Paeniglutamicibacter kerguelensis: one gene and its partner. The protein of the gene in region 2 binds, or shares a complex with, the protein of the main gene of each other region. Links are inferred from orthologs where the notes say so. Each region holds a gene or a part of one and is shown on either strand. Other genes may lie near its edges.

What was found.
Region 1: the proteins of secY (region 2) and secA are in contact, whole or in part, in a crystal structure (PDB 3DIN), measured with the Thermotoga maritima proteins. The link is inferred for Paeniglutamicibacter kerguelensis from one-to-one orthologs. Residues at the interface, in WP_004081795.1 of Thermotoga maritima: Glu108, Gly109, Glu110, Glu111, Ala236, Glu237, Arg238, Arg239, Ile240, Thr241, Ile242, Gln243, Tyr244, Ala245, Arg246, Arg247, Val248, Thr249, Gly250, Arg251, Arg252, Val253, Tyr254, Gly256, Ala257, Ser258, Thr259, Tyr260, Leu261, Pro262; in WP_004082002.1 of Thermotoga maritima: Glu261, Ala262, Arg263, Lys300, Ala301, Arg302, Thr303, Ile304, Ile305, Leu323, Tyr324, Asp325, Pro326, Val329, Ser330, Tyr333, Ile336, Lys340, Phe345, Val349, Glu363, Phe364, Tyr374, Ser375, Gly376, Gly377, Glu393, Ile395, Thr482, Ser483.

The regions. Positions count from the first base shown.
Region 1 is NZ_JAGIOF010000001.1:2,360,948-2,366,119, reverse strand. What follows is about bases 670-3,989. They hold secA (preprotein translocase subunit SecA), read left to right. Parts: upstream 670-1,065; coding sequence 1,066-3,789; downstream 3,790-3,989. Other genes in these bases: JOF47_RS10705 (Rv3235 family protein), read right to left, coding at 3,786-3,989; JOF47_RS10715 (winged helix-turn-helix domain-containing protein), read left to right, coding at 670-1,001. Outside these bases: more of JOF47_RS10715, read left to right, coding at 1-669; more of JOF47_RS10705, read right to left, coding at 3,990-4,439; JOF47_RS10700 (LysM peptidoglycan-binding domain-containing protein), read right to left, coding at 4,478-5,172. UniProt on the Escherichia coli protein: Required for protein export, interacts with the SecYEG preprotein conducting channel.
Region 2 is NZ_JAGIOF010000001.1:2,587,199-2,592,758, reverse strand. What follows is about bases 1,912-4,865. They hold secY (preprotein translocase subunit SecY), read left to right. Parts: upstream 1,912-2,713; coding sequence 2,714-4,018; downstream 4,019-4,865. Other genes in these bases: map (type I methionyl aminopeptidase), read left to right, coding at 4,692-4,865; JOF47_RS11815 (adenylate kinase), read left to right, coding at 4,015-4,587; rplO (50S ribosomal protein L15), read left to right, coding at 1,993-2,448; rpmD (50S ribosomal protein L30), read left to right, coding at 1,912-1,990. In the rest of the region: rpsH (30S ribosomal protein S8), read left to right, coding at 1-137; rplF (50S ribosomal protein L6), read left to right, coding at 159-695; rplR (50S ribosomal protein L18), read left to right, coding at 699-1,070; rpsE (30S ribosomal protein S5), read left to right, coding at 1,100-1,780; more of rpmD, read left to right, coding at 1,784-1,911; more of map, read left to right, coding at 4,866-5,522. UniProt on the Escherichia coli protein: The central subunit of the protein translocation channel SecYEG. Consists of two halves formed by TMs 1-5 and 6-10.

The sequences.
Region 1 (5,172 bases), 230 kb from region 2 along the record:
GCAAACCACGCAAGGTCCTCGAATACTGGGCCCACGAAGCGTCCCTGGTCAGGTCCGAACATTTTGCCGACCTTGTGCCTTGGCAACGCCGCACCTGGCCGGGAAGCCTCGGCGCTCTTGACGACGCGGGCCATTCGCTCTCAAGCGAGATCCAAGGCCTGCTACAAAGCTCCCCGCCACTGACCGCGCGGGAGGTCGCCGAGGAATTGGGCCATGAGCACCGCAAGGAAACCGTGGAGTGGGGCTGGAACTGGTCGGCCGTCAAACGGGTTTTGGAAGCGCTCTTTGCCGAAGGCATCATCACCGCCGCGGGGCGCAACAAACAATTCGAGCGCAGGTATACGGCACTGGACAGGGTGTTGCCGGGGTACGGAAACGAATCCGAACCGGTGGACCCGCGGGAGGCCATGGAACGCCTGTTGTTGGCATCCGCAAAGGCCCACGGGGTCGGTACGGCGCACTGCCTGGCTGACTATTTCAGGTTGCCCGTCAGGGAAAGCGCGGCGGTACTGGAAGACCTGAGCGAGAGGTCGATGCTGGTTCGAACCGGCGTGCACGGACACAAGGACACCTTCTACATGCTCCCGGGCACCGTCATTCCGCGACGTGCCTCGGCTCGGGCGCTCCTTAGCCCGTTTGATTCGCTGGTTTTCAATCGCAAACGCATCCAGAAACTATTCAATTTCAATTACAGGTTGGAAATCTATACCCCGAGCGAGAAACGCACCTATGGCTACTATGTGTTGCCGTTCCTGTTGGGGGAGTGCCTGGTGGGTCGTGTCGACGTCAAGGCCGACCGCCTGCAGAAGTCCCTGATCGTGCGCGGGGCCTATACCGAACCCGATGCCCCGCCCGAAACCGCCGGTGAATTGGCCGAGGAATTGCGCCTGATGGCGGGGTGGCTGGGCCTGGAAACAGTAGAGGTTTCCCCGCGGGGAAATCTGGCAGCTGCCTTGGAGTTTTCGCTAAGCTCGCCCAAATACGCTGATAACCACAAGTGAAAGCAATCTCTCACGTAGACTGAACACGCCAGAATTCCTGTGCTTGAGATTTGGGAGCTGCCTCGTGGCATCAATGCTTGAACGTATCCTGCGTACCGGCGATAAGAAGACGCTGAAAAAGTTGCGTGGATACGCTGACGCTATCAACGTGCTTGATAGCGAATTCCGTGCCCTTAGCGATGCCGAGTTGCGCGGCGAGACAGATAAATTCAGAGCGCGAATCGCCGATGGGGAATCGCTGGACCACCTGCTCCCGGAGGCGTTTGCCGCCGTCCGCGAAGCAGCGGATCGCACCCTCGGCATGCGCCACTTCGACGTGCAGCTCATGGGCGGCGCCGCCCTGCACATGGGCAACATCGCCGAAATGCGCACGGGTGAAGGCAAGACCCTGGTGGCCACGGCTCCCGCCTACCTCAATGCACTCAGCGGCAAGGGCGTCCACGTTGTCACGGTCAACGACTTCCTCGCCGAGTACCAGTCAGACATCATGGGCCGCGTCTACCGCTTCCTGGGCCTGACCAGCGGTTGCATCCTGTCAAACCAGGATCCCGCGCAGCGTCGCCTGCAGTACGAATTCGACATCACCTACGGGACGAACAACGAATTCGGCTTCGACTACCTGCGCGACAACATGGCCTGGAGCGCCGATGAACTCGTGCAGCGCGGCCACAACTACGCCATCGTCGACGAAGTCGACTCGATCCTCATCGACGAGGCCCGCACCCCGCTGATCATTTCCGGGCAGGCTTCCGGCGACGTGAACCGCTGGTACACCGAGTTCGCCAAGCTGGTCAACCGCCTCGCCATCGACGTCGACTACGAGGTCGACGAGAAGAAGCGCACCATCGGTGTCCTGGAATCGGGCATCGAAAAGGTCGAGGACTACCTCGGCATCCACAACCTCTACGAGGCCTCGAACACCCCGCTGATCGGCTTCCTGAACAACGCCATCAAGGCCAAGGAACTGTTCAAGAACGACAAGGACTACGTCGTGATCAACGGCGAAGTGATGATCGTCGACGAGCACACCGGCCGTTCGCTGGCCGGCCGCCGCTACTCCGAGGGCATGCACCAGGCTATCGAGGCGAAGGAAGGGGTGGAAATCAAGGCCGAGAACCAGACCATGGCGACTGTGACCCTGCAGAACTACTTCCGCCTCTACGGCAAGCTGTCGGGCATGACGGGCACGGCCCAGACCGAGGCCGCCGAGTTCATGTCGACCTACAAGCTCGGCGTCGTGGAAATCCCGACGAACAAGCCGCTGTTGCGCAAGGACCAGCCGGACCTGATCTACAAGAACGAGATTGCCAAGTTCGACGCGGTCGTCCAGGACATCGCCGAACGCCACGCCACCGGCCAGCCGGTGCTGGTGGGCACCACCAGCGTGGAAAAGAGCGAGTACCTGGCCCGCCTGCTGGCCAAGCAGGGCATCCGCCACGAGGTGCTCAACGCCAAGCAGCATGCACGCGAAGCGGCAATCGTTGCCCAGGCCGGCAAGAGGGGCTCCGTCACCGTGGCCACGAACATGGCCGGCCGCGGTACCGACATCATGCTCGGCGGCAACGCCGAGTTCCTGGCCGTGACGGAGATGGAACGCCGCGGACTGGATCCGGAAGAAAACTCCGAGCAGTACGAGTTGGAGTGGGACGACGTCTTTGCCGCGGCGAAGAAGCAGGTCGCAACCGAGGCGAACGAAGTTGCCGAATCGGGCGGCCTCTACGTGTTGGGCACCGAACGCCACGAATCGCGCCGCATCGACAACCAGCTGCGCGGCCGTTCCGGCCGACAGGGAGACCCGGGCGAGTCCCGCTTCTACCTGTCGATGACCGATGAACTCATGCGCCGCTTCAACGCCGGTGCCGCACAGCGCATCATGAACAACCCGTCGATGCCGGACGACGTGGCCCTGGAATCCAAGATCGTCTCCAAGGCCATCGAGACGGCCCAGGCGCAGGTGGAGGGCACCAACGCCGAACAGCGCAAGAACGTGCTGAAGTACGACGACGTGATGAACCGCCAGCGCGAAGCCATCTACGGCGACCGCCGCCGGATCCTGGAAGGCGGCGACCTCCACGAGAAGGTTGCGCACTTCCTGGAGGACGTGGTCAAGGCCATGGTCACAGAGGCCACCGCCGAGGGGCACGCCGACGACTGGGACCTGAAGCAGCTGTGGACCAACCTGAAGCAGCTCTACCCGATCTCCATCACCCTAGACGAGGTCATTGCCGAGGCCGGACACCGCAGCTCGCTGACCCCGGAGTTCCTTGAACGCGAGATCCTTTCCGACGCCCGCCTGCAGTACCAGGCGCGTGAGCAGTCGGTCGGCGAGGAAAACATGCGCGAACTGGAGCGCCGCGTGGTGCTCTCGGTCATCGGCCGCAAGTGGCAGGAACACCTCTACGAGATGGACTACCTCAAGGAAGGCATCGGCCTGCGTGCCATGGCCCAGCGCGACCCGTTGGTCGAGTACCAGCGCGAGGGCTTCATCCTGTTCCAGACCATGATGGAATCCATCCGCGAGGAGAGCATCGGCATGCTCTTCAACATCGAGGTCGAGACCCGCCAGGCCCCCGAGGTGTCGCTGCCCGGTGTCACGGATGCACGTTCGATGACCAGCGAGCCGGTGCTGAACACGCCCGGTCTCGACGCCCCGGCTCGGCCCTCCACGCTGCGCTACACCGCGCCGGAGGAGACCGGCGAGGCCTCGACGCACATCGAGCGCACCCCGGGTGCGGCCGCGCCGAAGTCCGAGGGCAACAACAAGAAGAAAAAGGGCAAGCGCAGCTAGCCGATTTCCAGCGCAGTAACCTGCCACCGTCCGTGCCACCGCTCTATTCTCAGGGCGGTGGCACGGACTTTTTCTAGGTCCAGCAGGACCACTGCCGCCTCGAAAACCAGGGGGAGGACCTCGGAAATGCGGATGCGCAGCACCCTCGGGTTGCTGTAGCAGCACACGCCTGGGTCCGGTTGCTGCTGCTGCCCGATCCGCAGGTGGTGCTCGAGCTTGCCCATGCACTCGGGGTTCAGGGCGTTGATGAGTTGGCGCGCCGGACGTGCCCCGGCCAGCACCTCCAGCACCGCGGGGGCCACGGCATGCACGACGGTGGCCACCGACTCCTCGATGTTCGCCATGGACCCGGCCTTGGGGAAGATCTTCTCGATGAGCGGCCGGACCTCCGCCGGCACCGGGTCGGACTCCGCGTCGGGGGCCTCCGCATGCCGTGGGGAGGCGGTTTCCGGTGCGGTCTCCTCCGGGACGGCCGCCGGGCCGACGGCGCACCGCTGCCTGCGCGGCGCCGCAGTGCCCCGCAGGGCCTGCGGAAAGCGCCTGCCGGTGGTGCGCGGGGCCGGCGCCTGGCCCGATTCGGTCCACACGCCCTCGTGCAGCAGGACCGCAGGGGTGTTGCGGGTGGCCGGTTCGATCGTGGTGATGCTCATGGCGTGCTCCTGGTGGGGACGTGGTGCGGGTGGTGGACCTATGGACGGGTGCTGCGGGTGTTCGGTTCGGTGAGGACCATGCCGACGTCGAGGCTGTCGGGGTTCGGGCCGATGAGTTCGCGGTTGGCCGCGTACCACTGCGGCCAGGATTCGGCGATGTCTCCGGCCGTCGACTCGGGGGCCAAGTGCCGGGCGGCGATCGACCAAAGGGTGTCGCCGGGTCGGACGACGACTTCCTGCGACGGGCGCGTGCCGCCGCCGAGCGTGCGCTGCAGCGGCAGGGAAATCCGTTGCGGAAGCCAGCCGGGGGAGAGCACCGTGGGCTCTGCTGCCGCGGCGCCCGCCCCGTCCCCGATCTCCCCGCGCGGCTCCGCGGCTGTCGTCGCTTCGGGGTCGGCGGTCTGTCCGGCGAGTTGCTGGGCCATCTGTGCGTGCGGGGCTGCGGCGTTCGCCGACGTGGCCAGGAGGAGGGAGCCGCCGATGGCCGCCACGCAGAGCCTGGCCATGAACCCCGGGACCAGACGCGCGATTTTCGCGCCGAGGCGGCGGTGGCCGGACCTGATGCTCAGCGTGGCCAGCAGGGCCAACAGCATGCCGAGCAGCAGCCAGAGCATGATCGCCGCAGCGAGCCATCCCAGGGCCATCCCGGTGAGTTGCTCGAGGGAACGCGGCGTGAGTTCCGCGTCACCGATTGCGCCCAGGTCCAGGCGCCGGGAAATGAGGTGGCTGCCGA
Region 2 (5,560 bases):
ACGCAAAGTCCACCAACTTGCCGCACGTCCTTGGTGGACTCGGCATCGCCATCCTGTCCACGTCCTCCGGTCTGCTTACCGACCGCCAGGCAGCCAAGAAGGGTGTAGGTGGGGAAGTCCTCGCCTACGTCTGGTAACGGGAAAGGGAGAAAGAAACCATGTCACGTATTGGACGTCTTCCGATCACTGTTCCTGCCGGCGTCGAGCTCAAGATTGATGGCGACGTTGTCTCCGTCAAGGGCGCCAAGGGCGAACTGACTCACACCGTAGCAAGCCCGATTGCCGTTGTTCTCGAAGAGAACATCGTCACCGTGTCTCGCCCGAACGACGAGCGCGATTCGCGTTCGCTGCACGGCCTGACCCGCACCCTGATCGAAAACATGATCATCGGTGTCACCGCTGGCTACGAAAAGAAGCTGGAAATCCACGGTACCGGTTACCGCGTTGCACTGAAGGGCTCGACTCTCGAGTTCGCCCTCGGCTACTCGCACCCGGTTATTGTCGAAGCTCCCGAAGGCATCACCTTCGCGATCGACGGCAACACCAAGATCACCGTTTCCGGTATCAACAAGCAGCAGGTTGGCGAAGTTTCCGCCAACATCCGCAAGCTGCGTAAGCCCGACCCGTACAAGGGCAAGGGCGTTCGCTACGCTGGCGAAATCATCCGCCGCAAGGTCGGAAAGGCTGGTAAGTAAACCATGGCTATCGGAATCAAGGGTAAGAGCAAGGCTGCCGCACGCGGCCGCCGCCACCTGCGTGTTCGTAAGCGCATCACCGGCACCGAGCTTCGTCCGCGCCTGGTCGTTAACCGCTCGGCTCGCCACATGTTCGTTCAGATCGTTGACGACAGCAAGGGCATCACCGTTGCTTACGCGTCGACTCTCGAAGCCGACCTGCGCGCCTTCGACGGCGACAAGACCGCCAAGGCCAAGCGCGTTGGCGAGCTCGTAGCCGAGCGCGCCAAGGCTGCCGGCATTGAAGCCGTGGTCTTTGACCGCGGTGGCAACAAGTACCACGGTCGCGTGGCTGCTGTTGCTGAAGGTGCACGCGAAGGTGGGCTGGCACTGTGAGCGAAGCAACTAACAAGAAGGAAACTCAGGTGTCTGAAGCTACTGAGGCAGTCGAGACTGCTGCTGCTCCGGCCGCGGACAACGCCGGCGCTCGTCGCGGCGAAGGCCGTGGCCGTGGCGGCGAAGGCCGTGGCCGTGGCGAGGGTCGTGGCCGTGGCCGCGATTCGAAGGACAGCCGCAACGAAGACAAGGACAAGTTCCTTGAGCGCGTTGTAGCTATCAACCGCGTATCCAAGGTCGTCAAGGGTGGTCGTCGCTTCAGCTTCACCGCACTTGTTGTTGTTGGCGATGGCAACGGTCTCGTTGGCGTCGGCTACGGCAAGGCCAAGGAAGTTCCGGCAGCAATCGCCAAGGGTGTAGAAGAAGCCAAGAAGTCCTTCTTCCGCGTCCCGCGCATCGGCACCACCATCCCGCACATGGTGCAGGGTGAAGCCGCAGCTGGCGTCGTTCTCCTCCGTCCGGCATCGCCGGGTACCGGCGTTATCGCCGGTGGTCCGGTTCGCGCCGTATTGGAATGTGCAGGCATCCACGATGTTCTGTCCAAGTCCATGGGCTCGAGCAACCAGATCAACATCGTTCACGGCACCGTTGCCGCTCTGAAGGCCCTTGAAGAGCCTCAGGCAGTTGCAGCCCGTCGTGGCTTGCCGTTGGACGAGGTTGTTTCGGCGCAGATGCTTCGCAACATCCAGAACCAGAAGGCAGGTGCGTAAGTAGTGGCAAAGAACATTGTCCCTAGCGACGCTACGCTGGTAATCACCCAGATCAAGTCCACCATTGGTGGCAAGCAGAACCAGCGCGACACCCTTCGCTCGCTCGGCCTGAAGCGTATCGGTCACACCGTGACTCGTACCGCTGACGCCGTGACCGTGGGTATGGTCAACACGGTTCCGCACCTCGTAAAGGTTGAGGAGGCGAAGTAATCATGGCTGAAAAAGAAAACGCATTGAAGGTACACCACCTGCGTCCGGCCGAAGGTGCCAAGAAGGCCAAGACCCGTGTGGGTCGTGGTGAGGCATCCAAGGGTAAGACCGCTGGTCGCGGTACCAAGGGCACCAAGGCACGCTACCAGGTCAAGGCCGGCTTCGCCGGCGGCCAGCTGCCGTTGCACATGCGCCTTCCGAAGCTTCGCGGCTTCAAGAACCCGTTCCGCGTCGAGTTCCAGGTTGTAAACCTGGACAAGATCTCGGAGCTGTTCCCGGAAGGTGGCGAGGTCACCGTCGAGGCATTGGTCGCGAAGGGCGCCGTTCGCAAGAACGAGCCAGTCAAGATCCTTGGCTCGGGCGAGCTCACCGTCAAGGTCGACGTGAAGGTCAACGCCTTCTCCTCGTCCGCAGCAGAGAAGATCGTCGCAGCCGGCGGTTCGGCTGTAGAGCTCTAAGCTACGTGATCCTTTGATCGCATAGAGGAAAGAGGGGTTTCAGGAATTCGGCAACGGATTCCCGGAGCCCCTCTTTTCGTCGTTTTCGGCCCACACCCGGGCACCAAAAGCCGGGGGAGTGCGGCCATTCTCCGCTGAAAATATCGATCAGCCGGGGAAGTCTTTACACTTTTTGCCGCGGCGCATTTGGTTAGTAACGCTAGTCACCCGGTAGAATCGATAGGTCATCTCCGGGTATCCCGGCCATCACCATTCAGGAGGACGCTTGTTCAGCGCCATTGCCCGGGTATTCCGGACGCCTGACCTGCGACGCAAGTTGTTGTTCACGCTCGCCATCATCGCGATCTACCGCGCCGGTGTATACATTCCTGCACCCGGAGTGGACTACACGAACGTCCAGCAGTGTCTGGCCGCCGGCAACACCAGCGGCGGTCTCTACCAGTTCGTCAACCTGTTCAGTGGCGGAGCCCTGCTGCAGGTATCGATCTTCGCCATGGGCATCATGCCGTACATTACGGCCTCGATCATCATCCAGCTGTTGCGTGTGGTTATTCCGCGCTTCGAGGAGCTGCACAAGGAAGGCCAGTCCGGCCAGGCGATCCTGACGCAGTACACCCGGTACCTGACCATCGCGCTTGGCCTTCTGCAGGCAACCACGCTGGTTTCCCTGGCACGCAGCGGAACCCTGTTCCCGAGCTGCCAGCTGCCGATTGTTCCGGACCAGAGCCTGATCGTGATCCTCTTGATGATCATCACGCTCACCGCCGGCACCGGCCTGATCATGTGGATGGGTGAACTGGCGACCGAACGCGGGGTCGGCAACGGCATGTCCCTGCTGATCTTCGTTTCCATCGCTTCCGGCTTCCCGGTATCGATGGGTGCCATCATCAAGTCCCAGGGCTGGGGCGCCTTTGCAGGCGTCATCCTCGTCGGACTGGCCGTCATTGCCCTGGTTGTGTTCGTTGAACAGTCGCAGCGCCGCATCCCGGTCCAGTACGCAAAGCGCATGGTTGGCCGCCGCACCGTCGGCGGAACGTCCACCTACATCCCGATCAAGGTCAACATGGCCGGCGTGATTCCCGTGATCTTCGCTTCCTCCATGCTTGCCCTCCCGGGCATGCTGGTCACGTTCAACACCCGCCAGGACGGAACCCTTCCGGACTGGGCGCTGTGGATCTCGACCCACTTCTCCGGTTCCTCCCCGCTGTACATGGTTGTCTACGCGTTGCTGATCGTGGGCTTCACGTACTTCTACGTGGCCATCACGTTCAACCCGACCGAGGTCGCGGACAACATGAAGCAGTACGGCGGCTTCATCCCGGGCATCCGGGCCGGACGCCCCACGGCCGAGTACCTCGAATACGTGCTCAGCCGCATCACACTCCCGGGTGCCATTTACCTGGCATTCGTGGCACTGATTCCGTTGATTGCCTTCGTGCTCTTCAACGCCGATCAGAACTTCCCCTTTGGCGGTACCTCGATCCTCATCATGGTTGGTGTGGGCCTTGAGACCGTCAAGCAAATCAACGCACAAATGCAGCAGCGACACTACGAAGGACTTCTGCGATGACAAGACTGTTGATCATTGGACCGCCAGGTGCCGGCAAGGGCACCCAGGCCGTACGTATCTCGGAGCGCCTCAACGTTGTGGCCATCTCCACCGGTGATATCTTCCGCGCCAACGTCAAGGGTGGAACTCCCCTCGGCGTCGAAGCCAAGAAATACATCGATGCCGGCAATTTCGTTCCGGACTCGGTCACCAACTCGATGGTGCGCGACCGTCTTTCCCAGGAAGACGTCAAAGACGGCTTCCTGCTGGACGGCTACCCGCGCACCAGCGCCCAGGTCGATGAGCTGGACTCGATCCTCTCCGACGCAGGCGTGGAACTGGATGCGGTCCTGCAGCTCACCGCCGATGACGAGGAACTGGTTGTCCGGTTGCTCAAGCGCGCGGAGATCGAAGGCCGTGCGGATGACACCGAAGAGGTCATCCGTCACCGTTTGAGCCTGTACCACGCGGAAACCGCAGTCGTGGTCAACCGCTACCAGGAGCGCGGCATCGTGCGCCAGGTTGATGGAATCGGCGAAATCGACGAAGTCACCAACCGCGTCCTGGACGCGCTGGAACAGAGCGTCTAAGCCAAGGCCGTAAGGCAATAGCCGTGGGGATCCGCACATAGCGTGCAGGTCCCCACGGCTTTTTGCGATAATAGGGGTAATCAGTCTTCGAAGGGACAAACACCATGGCTTTCGGCCAACCAAAAATCGAGTACAAAACCAACCAGCAGATCCTTAAGATGCGTGAAGCCGGATTGGTGTTGGCCGAAGCCCTGGACGAGGCCGTTGCGGCAGCGCAAATCGGTGCCACCACCGCCCACATCGATTCGGTCTTCGCCTCGGTGCTGGAACGCCATGGCGCCAAGTCAAACTTCAAGGGATACCACGGGTTCCCGGCCACTATCTGCGCTTCCGTGAACGAAGAGGTTGTCCACGGCTTCCCGAGCGAATACGTGCTCAAGGACGGCGACGTGCTGAAGATCGACGGCGGCGCCATCATCGACGGCTGGCACGCCGACTCCGCCCGCACCGTCATCCTGGGCACGGCGGATCCCGAGGACCAGCGGCTTTCCGACGTCACGCAGGAAGCCATGTGGCGCGGCATTGCCGCACTGGCGGATGCCCGCTTTGTCGGACAGATCGGCGACGCCATCGACGACTTCGTTTCCTCGGTGCCGGGCGCACCCTTGGGAATCCTCGAGGACTACGTGGGCCACGGCATCGGTTCGGAAATGCACCAGGCTCCGGACGTGCTGAACTACCGCACCGGCCACCGCGGGGCGCGGGTGAAGCCGGGCATGTGCCTGGCGATTGAACCGATGCTCGTGCGCGGCGATCTTGAGACGAAGGTGCTCGAGGACGACTGGACCGTAGTCACCGTCGACGGCGCACGCGCCTCGCAGTGGGAGCACAGCGTCGCCGTGCACATGGGTGGCATCTGGGTGCTCACCGCGCACGACGGGGGAGCGGCGGGCCTTGCCCCGTTCGGAGTCAAGCCGTCCCCGATCGTTCCGTAGCGAAAAGATCGTGGAGACTGGGCCAGGGTTCTTGAACC